One region of the Synechococcus sp. CS-205 genome, then DNA from elsewhere that is predicted to be linked to it. Evidence: predicted binding sites of a transcription regulator. Region 1 holds the regulator's gene; each other region holds the start of a gene.
The links. Region 1 encodes NtcA, which controls nitrogen genes in cyanobacteria. Its sites were predicted from a motif close to GTANCNNNNGNTAC; they were not measured.
Positions count from the first base shown of each region.

Region 2: the regulator NtcA is predicted to act here: its motif matches at 2,377-2,390, upstream of KQ297_RS04055 (anthranilate phosphoribosyltransferase family protein).
Region 3: the regulator NtcA is predicted to act here: its motif matches at 3,038-3,051, upstream of cynS (cyanase).

Region 1 covers NZ_JAHLZB010000038.1:43,081-48,934, reverse strand. Annotated here, with positions in the region: gene thyX (FAD-dependent thymidylate synthase) at 1-689, shown strand, start outside; gene KQ297_RS09650 (hypothetical protein) at 726-1,079, shown strand; gene dcd (dCTP deaminase) at 1,104-1,697, opposite strand; gene KQ297_RS09640 (cob(I)yrinic acid a,c-diamide adenosyltransferase) at 1,691-2,287, opposite strand; gene ntcA (global nitrogen regulator NtcA) at 2,495-3,223, shown strand; gene KQ297_RS09630 (DUF3084 domain-containing protein) at 3,269-4,510, shown strand; gene KQ297_RS09625 (resolvase) at 4,507-4,956, shown strand; gene KQ297_RS09620 (DUF3146 family protein) at 4,953-5,210, opposite strand; gene pth (aminoacyl-tRNA hydrolase) at 5,247-5,854, opposite strand, start outside.
Region 2 covers NZ_JAHLZB010000017.1:14,652-20,505, reverse strand. Annotated here, with positions in the region: gene KQ297_RS04075 (hypothetical protein) at 1-293, shown strand, start outside; gene KQ297_RS04070 (ferredoxin--nitrite reductase) at 217-1,797, opposite strand; gene KQ297_RS04065 (hypothetical protein) at 1,895-2,044, opposite strand; gene KQ297_RS04060 (hypothetical protein) at 2,119-2,262, opposite strand; gene KQ297_RS04055 (anthranilate phosphoribosyltransferase family protein) at 2,502-3,599, shown strand; gene KQ297_RS04050 (nitrate reductase associated protein) at 3,589-4,059, shown strand; gene KQ297_RS04045 (molybdopterin oxidoreductase family protein) at 4,020-5,854, opposite strand, start outside.
Region 3 covers NZ_JAHLZB010000005.1:10,986-16,839, forward strand. Annotated here, with positions in the region: gene KQ297_RS00645 (diflavin flavoprotein) at 1-1,082, shown strand, start outside; gene KQ297_RS00650 (diflavin flavoprotein) at 1,082-2,929, shown strand; gene cynS (cyanase) at 3,109-3,549, shown strand; gene KQ297_RS00660 (formate/nitrite transporter family protein) at 3,657-4,538, opposite strand; gene KQ297_RS00665 (pirin family protein) at 5,014-5,724, shown strand; gene KQ297_RS00670 (DUF924 family protein) at 5,721-5,854, shown strand, end outside.

The DNA.
Region 1 (5,854 bases):
CCCCCAATCCCCAGCAGTGCGTCTATGCCGCGATGCATCAGGACTACAGCGAGGGATTCGTTGCCGCCGACCGGGCCGACTGGCCCGACGAACGCACGGCGGGTGAGATCTGTGTGAAGCGGCTGCTCTCGGGCGAGCGCGGCCACTACGGCCCTCTGGAGCATGCCCAGATCGTGCTCAACGTGGGCTGGTTTCCCCACTCGGTCATGCAGCAGGCCCGCACCCACCGGGTCGGGGTGAGTTTCGATGTGCAGTCGATGCGCTACACCGGCGATCGCATCTGCCGCGCCGCCAACGGAGACCTGGAGCTGGAGGAGGTGTTCTACCTGCGCCCGGTGGGGTCCTACAGCGATCGCCAGGGCAAGAAATACGAGTACACAGCCGAGCAGCGAGCCCTCGACCTCGACCTCTGCCGGAAGGCGGCAGAGCGGTATCGGGATCTGCTGGCGGCAGGCTTCGCCGAGGAACACGCCCGCGGCATCCTCCCTTTCGACTACCGCCAGCACTTCGTGGCGAGCTTCAGCCTGCGCGCACTGCTGCATTTTCTCGATCTGCGGGCCAAGCTGGATGCACAGCTGGAGATCCGCCAGCTCTGTGATCTGATCTGGCCCCACCTGGAGTCGTGGGCTCCGGAGATCGCCACCTGGTATGGCCGTTCCCGGCTGCACAAAGCGCGCCTGGCCCCCTGACCACCTGTGCCTGCAAGACCCTCTGCAAGCCCATCGATGCCGCCGCTGCTGCTGCTCCTGCTGCTGATCGCCCCGGCCGCCCACGGCCAGACGCTGATCGATGCAGCGGGAGCGGCCGCCATCCAGGGAACCCTGCAAGGGGCCTCTGCTCCGGGATACACCAACCTGCTCAGATCCGTCGAAGGCTGGATGCTCACTCCTGGAGCAGGCGGCGGCAGCGATTCCTTCGGCATGCTCTCAGCGCCGGGCGCACGAGGTTCCCAGGCGGGGAGAGGCTCTGCCCTGCAGGAGAGCGAGACCCTGTTTGTGGTCAATGGACGGGTGATTCGTCTCTGCCCGAGCGGGCTGCCCTGCATCGGTCAGGTGCGCCGGGCCATGGGGCTGCCCTGAGCCCGAGCTGGCCCCTCCACTGATTCAGACCTTGGCCAGAGTGACGCGCTCCGGCTGATGCTGATATTTACCGGCACGATCCTGATAGGTGGTTTCGCAGGGATCTCCTTCGAAGAACAGCAGCTGGGTGATACCTTCGTTGGCATAGATGCGGCAGTCGGCCCCGGAGGAGTTGCTGAACTCGAGGGTGAGGTGGCCCTGCCAGCCGGCCTCGGCCGGCGTGGTGTTCACGATGATGCCCAGCCGGGCATAGGTGCTCTTGCCCAGACAGATCACAGTGATCGTTGGGGGGACTTTCAGTTTCTCCAGTGCGACGCCGAGTCCATAGGAATGGGCCGGCAGGATGAAGAAATCACCGTCGTCGTCGTGGTGGAGTGGCGCAGGCTCAAGGTTGTCTGGGTTGAACCGCTTGGGGTTCATCACCGTGCCAGGCACGTGCCGGAAGATCAGGAATTCCCGAGGCGAGAGGCGCAGGTCGTAGCCGTAGGAGGAACAGCCGAAACTCAGCACCGGCCGGGAGGCGGTGTCCGGAGCCAGGTGCCTCACCAGGTCAGGCTGGAAGGGCTCGATCATCCCTTCAACGGCCCTGGCATTGATCCAGCGGTCGTTCTTCAGCATGGGGCACCCCCGCGCCGCAGCTGGGTGACCTGATCGGCCATGCCCAGCAGCTCCAGGGGCATGGCCGGACCCGTGAGGATCACATCCAGGTGGGCCGGTCGTTGCTCAAGGGTGCTGATCACCTCCCCCCCTGGGAGGTACCCCAGCTCGATCGCCAGTCCAAGTTCGTCGAGAACCATCAGATCCACCGCCGCCTCCATCAGCTGATCACGGCTGAAAGCCCACACCTCCTCCACGGCGGCGCGCACCGACACCTGCTCCCGGTCGGCAGGCTCGGTGAGACAGGAGGCCACGGCCGGGCGCAACCACTGCAGGCGGCCGCAGAGGCTGAGGCTGCGGCCAGGCCCCTGGTCGACCCCACCCTTGAGGAACTGGCTGATCAGCACCCGACTGCCCAGCCCGGCTGTGCGCAGGGCCTGGCTGAACACCCCTCCGAAACTCCCGCGGAAGGGGGCTGTGTGCACCTGAAGCAGGCCTTCGGGCCTGGCCAGCGCTGCCCGGGGGCGGGGCGGCGGCACCGGCCGGGAGGCCGGCACGGCGCGCAGGGGATGGCGCGACTCATGGGAGGCGTTGCGCAGGCTGGCCGTCATCAACACCCCAAGGGAAGCGCGGTCCTGAATGTAGCGGCGTCCGGGCCGCCAGCAAGACTTCGCCACCATCCCTAGTGCGAACGTCCGTACCACTCTCCGAGCTCTGCTCTCGCCGGGCCTGCGTTGATACTGTTGATAGGTGTCGGACACTACAAGGCGCGCCATTGGCGATCCTTACCGTCCATCTCACACCTGCTCCGCCGAAACATGGTTGGCGCGATGCGCGGATTCAGCCGAACCGGCGGCCCTTCGACACCGGCTCCCGTCGGACTGGCCGCAGCCGCCAACGGCGCCAACACGCTTCTGGATGTGATGCGCGGGCTGAGCGGCTGCGTGATCGAAAGCGTGGAGCGGGGCAAAACGATCTTCTTCCCCGGTGATCCGGCCGAGCGGGTCTACCTGCTGCGTCGCGGAGCGGTCCGCCTCTCGCGGGTCTATGAATCGGGCGAGGAGATCACCGTGGCCCTGCTGCGGGAAAACAGCCTGTTCGGGGTGCTCTCTCTGCTCACCGGTCAACGGTCCGATCGCTTCTACCACGCGGTGGCCTTCACCCGGGTCGAGCTGGTGGCCGCCCCGGCCGGCTCGGTGCGGCGGGCCATCGAGCAGGACTCGAGCGTGGGGCTGCTGCTGCTGCTGGGCCTCTCCTCCCGGATCCTGCAGACCGAAACGATGATCGAGACCCTCACCCACAGGGACATGTCGTCGCGGCTGGTGAGTTTTCTGCTGGTGCTCTGCCGGGATTTCGGTGTGCCAGGCAGCGAAGGCATCACGATCGACCTGCGCCTCTCCCATCAGGCGATTGCCGAGGCGATCGGATCAACCCGGGTCACGATCACCCGCCTGCTGGGCGATCTGCGCCAGTCAGGGCTGGTGCAGATCGATCGCAAGAAGATCACGGTCTTCGATCCGGTCGCCCTCGCCAAGCGTTTCAGCTGAGCCGGTTGCCACCGCCACTGATACTGGGACCACACGCACGGCGCTGTGTCCGGCTGGCTGCTGATTCTGGCGCTCCTGGCCCTCGGAGGGGTGCTGGCCACCCTGGGCGACCGGCTCGGGAGCCGGGTCGGCAAGGCCAGGCTCAGTCTGTTCAACCTGCGGCCGCGCAACACGGCCGTGCTGATCACCGTGCTCACGGGCAGCCTGATCAGTGCCGTCTCCCTCGGCCTGATGCTGGCGGTGAGCGAACGGTTGCGCGTCGGGCTGTTCGAACTCGACGCCCTGCAGGCACGGCTGCTCGAGAGCCGCACCACCCTGCGCCGCAGTGAGAAAAATCTGCGCCTGAGCAAGCAGGAGCAGGCCCGCGTGGAGGCGGCCCTGAAGCGTGCCCGCCGCGATCGGGAGCAGACCCGCCGTCAGCTCACGGCCGCCGAGATCCAGGCGCGCCGGTTGCGCGGGGAACTGAAGCCCCTGCAGACCCAGCGACAGCAACTGCTGGCCCAGCGCAATCGACTCAACCAGGACATCCGCGCCAGGGACCAGGACATCCACAGGACCGAGACGGAACTGGCCCGGGTGCGCGGCCTGATCAGTGCCGGTGAGGCCGAGCTCAAGGGACTGGAGGAGAAACTGATCGCCCTGCGTCGCGGCGACGTGGTGCTCAGCAGCGGTCAGCCCTTGGCCACGGCCAAGGTGAAGCCCCGCAACGGGGCCGAGGCCAGGGAAGCGGTCGTGGCGCTGCTGCGTCAGGCCAATCTGAATGCCTTCCAGCGGGTTCTGCCCGGGGAAGACCCCAACCGGCAGATCCTGCTGGTACCGCGGCAGGACATCGCCACGCTCGAAGCCCGCATCTCCCGGGGAGGGCCCTGGGTGGTGAGCATCCTCTCGGCTGCCAACGTGCTGCGCGGCGAAGACCAGGTGCTGGGATTCCCCGACCTCAGGCCCAACCGCCAGGTGCTGCGCCAGGGCGATCTGATGGCGTCCACGGTGCTGGAGGGCAATGAGCGCTCCAGCGAACAGGTGCGCAGCCGCCTCAATCTGCTGCTGGCGGCCTCCTTTGCGAAGGCCCAGCGCCAGGGCTCGATCGCCGATGGGGTCCAGTTCGATGTGGCCACCTTCAACCGGCTGGGGCGAGAACTGAGTGAGCGGCCCCTCGGGCAGACCGTGACCCTGGAGGCTGTGGCACTCCGCGACGCGGAAACCCCTGACCCTCTGGTGCTCGAGCTCCGCCTGGCCGCGGTCCCCAGCGAACCACGGCCGGAACGGATGGGCCCGGGGCGGCCATGATCCGCTCGGCTCTCCAGGATCCAGCCGATCTGCCAGGCGAGGGCGCTCTGGCCGGGCTCGATCCGGGTCTCAGCAAGTGTGGACTGGTGCGCACCGACCAGCTGCGGCACCAGGTGCTCGAAGCCGCGGTGATGTCGCCCGAGCAGGCCTGGGGCCGGCTGGAAGGCTGGCTGGAGCAGGGGGACGTGGTGGCGGTGATCCTCGGCAATGGCACCGGCAGCGACTGCTGGAAACGGCGGCTGGACCAATGGCCACTGCCGGTGCTGCTGGTGGAGGAGCATGGGACCACCCTGGCGGCACGCCAGCGCTTCTGGGAACTCCACCCGGCAACGGGCTGGCGCCGGTTGTTGCCCAGGGGGCTGCGCCAACCTCCCCGCGACTGGGATGATGTGGTGGCCCAGTTGCTGCTGGAGCGGTTCCTGAACCACCCCCTGGCGCCGCCCTAGAACTTGGCCCGCACGGTGAAGGCGTAGTCGCCACCGGGCTCGAGCTGATAGTCGAGCTGGAGCAGAAAACGAAGCAGGGCGTCCTGGATCAGGGCACGGCCCAAGGAAGGCTCCACCGTCAGTTCTCCCCGGCCGAACGCCCAGCGAAAGGTCCAGTGGAAGCCACCGGCAGCCACCTCGCCCTCCAGCAGCTGATGGCTGAAGCTCTGGTGCAGCACCCGCAGCTGGGCGGTGGTGGCGGGCAGACGGCTCACGGGATCAGGGCATGGGGCACAGTGACGCCTCCAGCGTCAGGCAGGGGTGGGCTGAAAACTGTTCAGACGGGTGCCGGCTCGCTCATACCCCCGGGTGCGGATGAGGCCGACCCCCTCGAGCACTTCGGCCAGCACCTCCTGCACAAGGGGCCGCTCAGCGACTTCGAAGCGACCCAGCACATGGGAAATCGTACGGGCTTTGCGCAGGGCGGGATCCTGGGCCGGGGCACCGATGCCGATCCGCAGCCGGGCGAAGTCCTGGCTGCCCAGATGACTGATGGCGCTGCGCAGGCCGTTGTGGCCACCTGCACTGCCGGAGCGGCGCAGGCGCAGGCGCCCCAGGGAAAGATCCATGTCGTCCACCAGTACCAGCATCTGATCGGGACGGAGTCCGAACCAGTTGAGGGTGGACCGGATCGAGCGGCCACTCTCATTCATGTAGGTGCTGGGCTTGAGCAGGCGCAGGCGGGTGGGGCCATGGCCGATCTCGGCGATGGCCCCCTGCAGCTTGCCGTTCTGCCGGAATTGGGCGCCTTCCTGCTGAGCGAGCTGATCCAGGGCCATGAAGCCCACGTTGTGGCGGGTCTGGGCGTACTTCTCGCCGGGATTGCCGAGCCCGACAAGCAGCTGCAGGTCGGCAGCGA
Region 2 (5,854 bases), on a different contig from region 1:
AGTTGGCCGAGGCCCAGTTCGCCCGCGCCGACCGGGAGCTCTCCCGACGGCTCTGGCAGGAAGTGGCCGCGCTCGACATCGATCCCGAGCGCATCACCTCCCTGCTCTATGGCGGTCAGGCCTGCGACGACCGCCGGGCCCTTCAGACCCTTGACGAGGCCTGGCTTCAGAGAGTCGCTGACGCCCAGCCCCGTCGTGGCTTCCGCTGGGGCTGGGTCAGCCCGATGCCACGCGCCGGCGGGCGCCGTAGTGCTCCACCAGCAGTTCCTCCATCACGTCGGGCAGCTGGCTGAGGGGCACGACTTTGTCGTGCAGGGTCGCCAGTTTCGGGTCGGCGTCCATGCTGCCGCCCAGAAAGATCTTGGCGGCCTCCACCATCTGGCCATCCACCCGGGTCTTGGCGCCCATCAGGCCGATCTGGCCCATGTAGGGCTGGCCGCAGGCATTGGGGCAGCCGGTCCAGTGGCTGCGCACCCCATGGGGTAACTCCAGGCGCCGCTCCAGTTCCTCGACCACCGCCTGGGCCGTGCTCTTGGTGGGAATCAGGGCAAAGCTGCAGTACCGGTTGCCGGTGCAGCTCACCGCTTCGGCCTGCAGAGGCCCTGGGCTCACCTGGAAGCGCTCCAGCAGGGGCTCCTGCAGCAGCGCATCCAGCCTGCCTTCGGGCACATCGGCGATCAGGGCGTTCTGGCTTTCGCTCAGCCTCAGCTCGCCGCTGCCGAACTCCCGGGCCAGTCGGGCCAGCTCCAGCATGCTGGCTGCATCCAGGCGGCCCATCGGCACGTGCAGACCGACCCAGTGCAGGCCCTCCTGCTTCTGGGCGTGGACACCGCAGATGTCGCGCGGGGCCCGACAGACCAGGTGGGCACCGTCGTGGGCTGGCGTGGCGGCGGCGTCCTCCATACCCACGAAGTCCGCGAAGCTCTCCAGCACCTGAGATCGGTAGTTCTCCAGGCCGAGGGCGTCGATCATGTACATCAACCGGGCCTTGTTGCGGCTCTCGCGGCTGCCTTCCCGTTCGTAGTGCCGCAGCACCGCCAGGCTGAACGCAGGCAGCTGCTCGCCCCGCAGCCAGAGCCCCAGGGGGATGGCCAGCTCGTTGCGCTGGGCGGAGAAGAAGCCGCCCACCATCACCGTGAAGCCCAGCTCCCCGTTGTGATGAGCTGGCAAAAAGGCCAGATCGTTGTGCAGCAGGAAGCTGTCGGGCGCTCCACCCACCGCCACGTTGAACTTGCGGGGGAGGTTCCGGGGGCCGCCGGGGCCCAGCAGGGTCGCCTGGATGGCGCTCACCAGGTGGCGGGTGTCGATGAATTCCTCAGGATCCAGCCCGGCCAGAGGATTGCCGGTGACATTCCGGGGGTTGTCGTGGCCCGACTGGCGGGTGGTGAGTCCCACCGTCTCCAGGGCGCTCAACAGGGGGGCCATGTCCTCCAGCAGCAATCCCCGCAGCTGGATGTTCTGGCGCGTGGTGATGTCGGCACTGCCGTGCTCGCCGCAGCGATCGACCGCATCCGCCAGCACCTCCAGCTGATCGGCGCTGATCACCCCGTTGGGCATGCGCAGACGCAACATGAAGCGCCCCGGCGTGACGGGTCTGAAGAAAATGCCCAGCCACTTGAGATGGATCGTGAGGGTGGCCTCATCCAGGGATTCCCATCCCTCCCTGCCGAGCTCCTCCAGCCGTGGGGCCAGATCCAGACCGCAGACCTCGGCCTTGGCCTGCTCGAGTTTGGTGAGTTTCCGCTCAGATGGAGCCTGCCCCTCGGCCGTTGGCGCATCAGGGCTGTCAGCGGCCATGGGAACTCAGACGAGGAGAACGTTGGATTCATCCTCAGCTGTTGAGGGCGGAAGGCCTGTGGCCGTGGCTACGGCGGCTGCAGGTCTGCTCAGGTCTTCAGCGCTCGCCCAGGGTCTGCCAGAGGGTGGACGGATGGGCCACGACAGGCGCCACCCCGGAGTCGCTCGATGACCCGCGGGATGTCGAGACCACCAGCTGAACCGCGAGGGAGCCGAGCACGAACATGCCCAGGAAAGCCGTTGCCACGCGCAGGGGGCGATCCTGTGAACGGGTCAGAGAAGACGGTGCCGCCATGGCAGGAAATGGACCGGTGGACCCATTCAGTATGGGAATGCCGGCTCCTTGAGGTCTCCTGACGACGGCCACCATTCGGCGGCATGAACTGAGCTCGAGAGCCGCTGCTCGACCGTGATCAGGCCATGGGCCATGCCCAGCAGCAGTCCCAGGCAGGCAGCGAAACGCATGGCTCTGACTGAACCGACTGGGGCAACCTCCCCGATCGCGAGGGGGTTGCGATGCAGCGGTTGGTACGGAAGTTCGAGGCCAGGGACCCGCCCCAGCCCAACCAACAAAATTTTGTATCAGTTGATACTTCTTTGTGCCAGGGATGCGGCATCTGCGCTCCTGGCTCCATCCCTGGCCACAGAGGGCGGTGCCACAATCGAGCCCAGACCTTCCTCAATCGGTGCTTCTGATGCCGCCCATGGCCACGCCATCGACGACATCTGATCTCCAGCACGATCCAGCCACCGCGATCAAGCTGCCGGCCCGCGAGCGGTTCAAGCAGCTGCTGCGCCGGATCGGAAGTGGGGAGCACACCAGTTCAGGGCTCACTCGGGCGGAAGCCCAGGAGGCCCTGGAGCTGATGCTCACCGCTCAGGCCAGTCCAGCCCAGATCGGCGCCTTCCTGATCGCTCACCGCATCCGCAGGCCTGAGCCCCAGGAGCTTGCCGGCATGCTCGACCTCTACCACCGGCTGGGCCCGAACCTCAGCACCGATCGGCGCGCCATCTGCTTCGGCATCCCCTTCGACGGCCGCAGCCGCACGGCCCCCGTGTATCCCCTCACCGCCCTGGTGCTGGCCGCAGCAGGGATTCCAGTGGTGCTGCAGGGCGCAGGGCGGATGCCGGTCAAGTACGGGGTTACAACCATGGAGCTCTTCAGGGGCCTTGGCCTGAATCTGCTGGGTCTGGATCTGGGATCCGTGCAGCTGGGGCTTGATCAGCACGGGCTGGCTCTCCTTCACCAGCCTGAGCATTTCCCGCTGGCGGAAGCGCTCAACCAGTACCGGGAAGAGCTGGGCAAACGCCCCCCCGTGGCCAGCCTTGAGCTGCTCTGGACTGCCCACCGGGGGGATCACCTGATGGTGAGTGGTTTTGTGCACCCCCCCACCGAAGCCCGAGCCTGGAAGTCTCTGCAGCTCTGCGGTGAGACGGATCTGATCACCGTCAAGGGCCTGGAGGGAAGCACGGATCTTCCCAACAGCCGGGCCTGCATCACCGCCAGGGTGCGCCATGGAGAGATGGAGCGATTGATCCTTCACCCCCGCGACCATGGCTGCTACGAATCCGACGCCCCCTGGATCGATCTCGAGAGCTGGGCCCCGCAGGCGCGGGCGGCCCTGGGCGGCGCCGGGCCTCTGCGGGCACCGTTGCTCTGGAACGCCGGTGCCTATCTCTGGCTGGCGGGCCGGGCTCCTGATCTTCAGGAGGGCCTCCAATTGGCGCGGGAGCTTCTGAGCAAAGGCTCGGTTCTGGCGAAGCTCGATGAGCTGATCGCCTGGAGACGCCATGCCTCCTGAGCCCACCAGCCAGGCCAGCCGCTGCTTCGCGTTTGAGCGTGACCTGATCGGGAACTGGCGCTGCATCCCCCTCTGCCTGCGGCGGAAGCTCGACCTGGCCGGCATCAAACTGCGCCTCAGCCACTGGCTCACCCTTGATCAGGCCCAGCGTCAGGAGCTGGTGCTCTGGCCCGACGGGCCCGACGACCTGCGCGCCATGGCCGTCCATATCCGTGCGCTCACCCGCCCGATGGCAGAGGGAGAGGCCAGGGATCTGCCGCCGGTGTTCGCCGAGCCCTGGCAGGGGGCAGCCGCCCCTCCCGAGCCCGTGCTGCAGGCGGCCGCCGCCCTGGGGAAGCCTCTCAGCCTGGCTGAATGGCATGGCCTGGGCGAGTTGGAGCGGTTTGCGCTCTGCAAGCTGGCCCGCCCGGGCCACGACCATCACAACCTGCCGGCGGCCTTGCTGGAAGTGCTCGACTGAGGGGCGGGGACCACGCGCACAGCCGTGGCCTTGAGTTCCGGCTGGCCAGAAACCTGGCAGGCCTGCTCGTGCATCAGCGCATTGGCCTCGCAGGCCCCCTCCTGCATGAAGCCCCAGTGCATCGGCAGAAAGACGGTTCCCGGCCGGATGCGATCGGTGATCAGCACCTTGGTGACCAGGCTGGCCCGGCGTGAGCTCACAGCCGCGATCCCGTTCTTCTCGAGGCCAAGGTCAAGGGCGTCATCGGGATGGATTTCCAGCAGGGGTTCGGGGTGCATGGACATCAGCCGAGGCACCTTCGCCGTGCGCGTCATGGTGTGCCACTGGCCGAGGTAGCGGCCAACGGTGAGCACCAGGGGGAACGTGTCGCAGGGGGGCTCAGCCAGGCCCAGGGGATGTTCGGCGATGAAGCGGGCCCGGCCGGAGGGGGTGGGGAAGACCCAGTTCTCGTAAAGGCGCTTGGCCTCGGCTGTCGGGGTGCTGCCGGCGGGGTAAGGCCACTGCTGTGGCCCCTCGGCCTGGAGCAGTTGATGGCTCAGCCCCGAGAGGTCACAGAGTCGCCCCGCGGTGAGTGCGGCCAGCTCGTCGTAGACCTGATCGGCCGACTCGAAGCTGAACTGGCTCTTGAATCCGAGGCGCCGGCCCACGGCGGCGAACACCTGCCAGTCGGGTCTGGCCTGTCCGGGGGGGCGCCGGAACTCCGGGCAGAGGGTGACCCGGCGCTCTGAGTTGGTCATGGTGCCGCGCTTCTCGCTCCATTGGGCCGCCGGCAGCAGCAGGTGGGCGTACTCGGCCGTCTCGGTGCCGGCGTAGGCCTCGCTGAGCACGACCAGAGGGCAGCGCTCGACGGCGGCCTTGACGCGCCCCAGGTTGGGCATGCTCACCAGGGGGTTGGTGGCGGCCACCCACCAGAGGTCGAGATCGCCCCGCTCCATGGCTTCCACCTGCTGCCAGGCGCTCAGTCCGGGCCGAGGGGAAATGGATCCCATCGGGAAACCCCAGGCTTGCTCCACCTCCTGCCGGTGCGTCTGATCCGTGACCACCCGATAGCCCGGCAGCAGATGGGCCAGGCCGCCGGCCTCGCGGCCCCCCATGGCGTTGGGTTGCCCCGTGAGCGAAAAGGGCCCCGCCCCCGGGCGTCCGATCTGGCCGGTGAGCAGATGGAGGTTGACGATGCCCGACACCGTGGCCGTTCCCTCCACGCTTTGATTCACCCCCATCGACCAGAGGCTGAGCACGGAATGGGCTGAGCCCCAGAGGCTGGCCAACCCACGAAGGTCGGCTTCCTCGATGCCGCAGATCCCCGCGACCCTGGCCGGGGTCCAGGCCTGGACGATGGTGGCGAAGGCCTCGAAGCCCTCGGTGGCCTCATCGATGAAGTCGTGGTCGACCCTGGTCCGGCGCAGGAGCAGGTGGGCGATGCCGTGCAGCAGGACCAGATCGGTTCCCGGCCGGATGGCCAGACGTCGATCAGCCGCGTCGGAGGTGGCCGTGGATCGGGGATCCACCACCACGATCTTCAGCTTCCGGGGTTGACGCTTCTTGCGCTTGAGCAACCGCTGAAACAACACCGGGTGACAGTCCGCGGTGTTGGTGCCGATCAGAACGGCCAGATCACAGTGGTCGATGTCGTCGTAGCAGCAGGGGGGGCCATCCGATCCCAGGCTGCGGGTGTAACCGGCCACAGCTGAACTCATGCACAGCCGGGAGTTGGCATCGAAATTGTTGGAGCCAATGGCTCCCTTCATCAATTTCTGAGCAACGTAATAATCTTCCGTGTGAAACTGACCGGAGC
Region 3 (5,854 bases), on a different contig from region 1:
GCGTGCTGCAGGCGCTCAAGCGCATGGACGCGCTGCCGCCGATCCGGATGATCGCCACCGGCCATGGCCCCCTGCTGCGCGACCATCTGGGCCTCTGGACCGGGGACTACCGCGAGTGGAGCAGCCAGCGCAGTGCCGGCGAAACCTATGCCGCAGTCTGCTATGTGAGCCAGTACGGCTTCTGCGACCGTCTCAGCCAGGCGATCGCCCGCGGGATCGGCAAGGCTGAAGCGCAGGTTCAGCTCGTCGACCTGCGTGCCACAGACCCCCAGGAACTGGCGGCCCTGGTGGGCGAGGCCAGCGCCGTGGTGGTGCCCACCTGGCCGGCCAAGCCCGATCCTGAACTGCAGCAAGCGATCGGCACCCTGCTGGCCGCCCTCAAGCCCAAGCAATGGGTGGCGGTCTACGACGCCTACGGCGGCAACGACCAACCGGTCGACAGCGTGGCCGCCCAGCTTCGGACCCTCGGCCAGAAGGAGGCGTTCCAGCCGCTGCGCATCCGCCAGGTGCCCGACGGCAACGACTACCAGCGCTGCGAGGAGGCCGGCACCGACCTGGGCCAGCTGCTCACCCGCGCCCGCACGATCGCGGCGATGAAGTCGCTCGATGGCGACCTCGACAAGGCCCTCGGTCGACTCAGCGGCGGGCTCTACATCGTGACCGCCCGCCAGGGGGAGCGCAGCAGCGCCATGGTGGCCAGCTGGGTGAGCCAGGCCAGCTTCGATCCGCCAGGGCTCTCGATCGCCGTGGCCAAGGATCGGGCGATCGAAGCCCTGATGCAGGTGGGCGACCGCTTCGTGCTCAACATCCTGCGTGAGGACAACCACCAGGAGCTGCTGCGCCACTTCCTCAAGCGCTTCCCCCCCGGGGCCGATCGATTCTCCGGTGTGGCCACCCTCGATGGAGTCTCCAGCGGCGGCCCCGTGCTGGGGGATGCGCTTGCCTTCCTGGGCTGCCGGGTGGCCCAGCGGATGGAGGGTCCCGACCACTGGATCATCTATGCCGAGGTGGAGGAAGGCACGGTGGCCGACAGTGAGGCCACCACCGCCGTGCACCACCGCAAGGTGGGCAACCACTACTGATGGCCTCTTCCTCTCCCGCCGCGCCCGCCACCGCTGCAGCGGCGGCAGACCGGCGTGTGATCGTGCTGCCGATCGAGTCAGGCCTGGTCTGCCTGCGGGGCCTCAGCCCCAACCGCCTCCGCTTCGAAGTCGAGTACGGCCTGGAGCGAGGCACCACCGCCAACGCCTTTCTGTTCGAGGCTGGCGCCACCAGCTCAGGTGCCATGGTGCCGCCGGTGCTGGTCCATCCGCCGGGGGCCTCGTTCTCCGGCCCTTTCCTGGAGCGGCTGGGCGAGCTGGTGCCGGCGGACGCGGCGCTGAAGGTGGTGGTGGGCCACCTCAACCCCAACCGGGTGGCCCTGCTGCGGGAACTGGCGTCGCGCTGGCCGGCCCTGATGCTGGTGGCCTCCAATGCCGGAGCACGCCTGCTCGAGGAGCTCTGGAGCCAGCGAAAGCCCACTCCCGCCGATGCGGAGCCGGAGCCGCCGCTGCCCCCCCTGCCCCCGATCGATGTGGTCAAGCAGGAGGTCAGCCGTGAGCTGGCGCAGGGGTTCCGCCTCAGCCTGATCCCCACCCCCACCCCCCGCTGGCCCAGCGCCCTGGTGGCCTTCGAGGAGCGCACGGGCCTGCTGATGAGCGGCAAGTTCTTCGCCGCCCACCGCTGCAGCGAGGTCTGGGCCGAAGCCAACCGCGACAGCACCGAGGAAGATCGCCGCTACTTCTACGACTGCCTGATGGCGCCGATGGCCCGCCAGGTGGAAACGGTGGTCGACCGCCTCGATGAGCTGCCGATCCGCACGATCGCGCCCGGCCATGGCCCGGCGATCAGCGAAAGCTGGCGCAGCCTGCTGGCCGACTACCGCCGCTGGGGGGAGAGCCAGGAGAAAGCCCAGCTCTCGGTGGCCCTGCTCTATGCCAGCGCCTACGGCAACACGGCCGCCATCGCCGACGCCCTGGCCCAGGGGGTGGCGCGCACTGGAGTGCGGGTCGAGAGCCTGAACTGTGAATTCGCGCCCCCCGAGCAGCTCCTGCAGACCATCCGCGGCTGCGACGCGCTGATGATCGGCTCCCCCACCCTCGGGGGCCATGCCCCCACACCGATCGTCTCCGCCCTGGGCACCCTGCTGGCGGAGGGCGACCGCGACAAGCCGGTTGGCGTGTTCGGCAGCTTCGGCTGGAGTGGTGAGGCGATCGACCTGCTGGAAAGCAAACTGCGCGACGGCGGCTTCCGCTTCGCCTTCGAGCCGATCCGGGTGAAGTTCAGCCCCGACGGTGCCACCCTCAAACGCCTCGAGGAAACCGGCACGGCCCTGGGCCGAGAGCTGCAGCAGCGCCACAAACGCCAGAAGCGGGTGGCCGCCGGTGGCCTGAGCGAAAGCCGCAGCAACCCGGCCGTGCTGGCCCTCGGGCGGGTGGTGGGTTCCCTGTGCGTGCTGACCGCCCGCAAGGGTGAAGGGAAGGACGCGCTGTCGGGGGCCATGGTGGCCAGCTGGGTCAGCCAGGCCAGTTTCAACCCACCCGGGTTCACCGTGGCGGTGGCCAGGGACCGCGCCGTCGAAGCGCTGCTGCACGTGGGCGATGGGTTCGCCCTCAATGTGCTGGCCGCAGGCCGTGAAAGCGGCCCGATGAAGCAGTTTCTGCAGCCTTTCCCACCCGGCGCCGATCGTTTCGCCGGCCTGGAGCTGGAGAACAGCCCAGGGGGGCAACCGGTGCTGCCCGAAGCTCTGGCCTGGCTGGAGGCGCGGGTGAGCCAGCGGATGGAATGCGGCGATCACTGGTTGATCTACGCCGAAGTGAGCCACGGTTCCCTGCTGGATGCCTCCGGCACCACCGCCGTGCACAAGCGGCGCAGCGGGGCCAATTACTGAACCAACCCACACAACAGCGACAACCCTGGCCGGTCAGGGGAGCGCCGAAGGGAATGAACAGATCGGCGCATTCAGCGTGGATCATTCAGGTGGCGCAGCCGTGACTTCGTAGCTGTTGCTCCCAACCCAATGGGCATGAGCGCCAACACTGGAGGAGTACTAACGATCCCGTGTTCCGAATGTCAGCCTCATTATCTGCCACTCTGATGGCGGCGAAAAAGGCCAAGGGCATCACCTTCGCCCAGCTCGAGCAGTCTCTGGGGCGCGACGAAGTCTGGATTGCGTCCCTCTTCCACGGGCAGGCTACGGCCTCGCCAGAGGAAGCAGCTCAACTGGCCGAGATTCTTGGCCTGGATGCCACCACGACCGCGGCCATTCAGGACTACCCCACGAAGGGCTCCCTGGATCCAGTGATTCCGACCGACCCGCTGATCTATCGCTTTTACGAGATCATGCAGGTGTATGGAATGCCTCTTAAGGATGTGATCCAGGAGAAGTTTGGAGATGGCATCATGAGCGCCATCGACTTCACGATTGAGGTGGACAAAGAGGAGAATCCATCCGGCGATCGCGTCCAGATCACGATGTCTGGGAAGTTCTTGCCCTACAAGAAGTGGTAACGGCTTGAACAAGCTCTCATGAAACTAGCCGGGCAGCTTCACACTGCCCGGCCTTTTTGATGATCGATGCCTACGGGGTGAGACCAGATCCCTTGATGAAGCTGTGATCAGCGAGCTCCAAGCTCGGCGGCCAGCTCCCTCTCCAGTTTTTCATCATGCTGAGGTGGCAGCACATTGCTGATCGGCGAGCGGTGCGTGCTGTAGAAGAGCATTCCGATGAAGACCATCCCTCCAACGATGTTGCCGATCGTCACGGGAAGATAGTTCCAGAAGGCCACCTGGGCGAAGCTCACGCCGGAGCCCAGCATTGGACCGGTTGTGTGCAGAAACATATTGACCACGATGTGCTCCATGCCAAGGGCCTGGAAGGCCGTGATCGGCAGCCAGCAGGCAAGAATCTTTCCGGGCACACTCTTGCTGACCAGGGCCATGGTGACGCCGAGACACACCAGCCAATTGGCGATGACTCCGCGCAGAAAAGCCAGAAAGAAGCCCAGGGCTCCAAGATTCTGATACTTCACGATCACGTTGGCCTTGTTCAGTCCAATGATCTTGTTGGCGACGGCGACCCAGTCACCTGTACCTGAAGCCAGATCCGCAGTGCCGCCACTGGTCAGGCTGATGGCAAACAGGATGCCCACCAGGCCAGTACCGAGGAAATTACCGATCCAGACCCAGATCCAGTTGCGGAAGGTTTTGCTCCAGGTGGTCTTACCGGCCCACACCGCCATTGGAAGAAGGGCAAAGTTGCCGGTTACCAACTCCATGCCGAACAGCACGATGCTGGCGAATCCGAACGGGAAGATGAGAGAGCCAATCCAGGGGATCCCGGTCTGGACCATGATGGTCAGAGCAAGGCACAAAGCCAACCCAAGGACAGATCCGGAATAAAAACCTCGCAGCAGAAGGTTTTTGATACTCACCCCGGATTTCTTGCCCCCAGCAAGAATCATGCCGTCGACGAGCTCGTTTGGTAATACGTAGTCCATGGATTTGCTGACGTTTGTGGTTGAACTGATCCGATTAAGCTGGCAAAGCAGCTTGACGGCAGATGGCTTAAATAAACTGAATGGAGGACACCCGCTGAACGCTGGTCGGCGCAAAACCCCAACCCGCCTGCGCTGGCTAAGACCAGGGAGGGCGAATAAATCGCAATATGCTTAGAAGCGCTTCAAAAAAATGCGCGCTTGTCTATAAATAATTAATCCATAGGAACCGCTCGTCTTCGGTAACAGCGGCTACGAGGTGTGTATCTGATGACATGGTCCGCCCTTGGACTGTGAGCCTCAGCTGCGGTGACCCGTTGAATCCACCATCGCTGCCACCGGCAGAGACCGGGCCGGGCCGTTCCCAGCCAGGAGCCGGATAACCCCACTGCCAGCTCCGCTGCGCCGGGGGCAGAGGATTAGACCATGGAACCCCGACTTCAACGGCAGGCTTCGCATTCCTGCCTCCCCTGCAGCCATGAACACCCAAACGGTTCTTCGCCCGGCGGCTGAGCGCTTCCATGGCCGTCTCGACTGGCTCGAGAGCCGGCACACCTTCAGCTTCGGACACCACTACGACCCTGCCTGGGTGGGCTATGGCCCCCTGCTGGTGATCAACGAGGACACGATCGCGCCGGGGCGTGGCTTCGGGATGCATCCCCACAGGGACATGGAGATCATCACGGTGATGCTGGAGGGGGAGCTCACCCACCGCGATTCGATGGGCCACGGCGCTGCCCTGAGGGTGGGGGAGGTGCAGCGCATGAGCGCCGGCACCGGAGTGGTTCACAGCGAGATCAACGAAACCGACCGTCCCTGCCGGCTGCTGCAGATCTGGATCGAACCCGCAAGCCGCGGCATCGAACCGGCCTATGAGCAGAAGACGTTCACCGTGGACGACCAGTGGACCCTGCTGCTCGACCCCCAGCAGGCGGACGGGGCCATGGCGATCCACCGGCCGGTGCGGCTGTGGCGAGCCAAGCCCGGTGCAGGCGACAGCCTCGACCTACCCGTGGTGAGTGGCCGTCACGCCTGGCTGCAGCTGATCGAGGGCGCCGTGGAGCTGAGCAGCTCCGGGCAGTCCCAGCCCCTGAGCTCTGGTGATGGCCTCGGTTTCCAAGCAGGCGGATCCGACCGGCTCACCGCCAGGGCTGCCGGCACCGATCTGCTGTTGTTCGAGCTGGCATGAGCGGAACGAGCGCCGACGATCTGCTGCATTTCTGGTTCGAGGAATGCCAGCCGGCCCAGTGGTTCCGCAAGGATCCCGTCTTCGATCAGGAGGTGCGCGAGCGCTTCGGGGCCCTGTGCGAGCGCGCCCT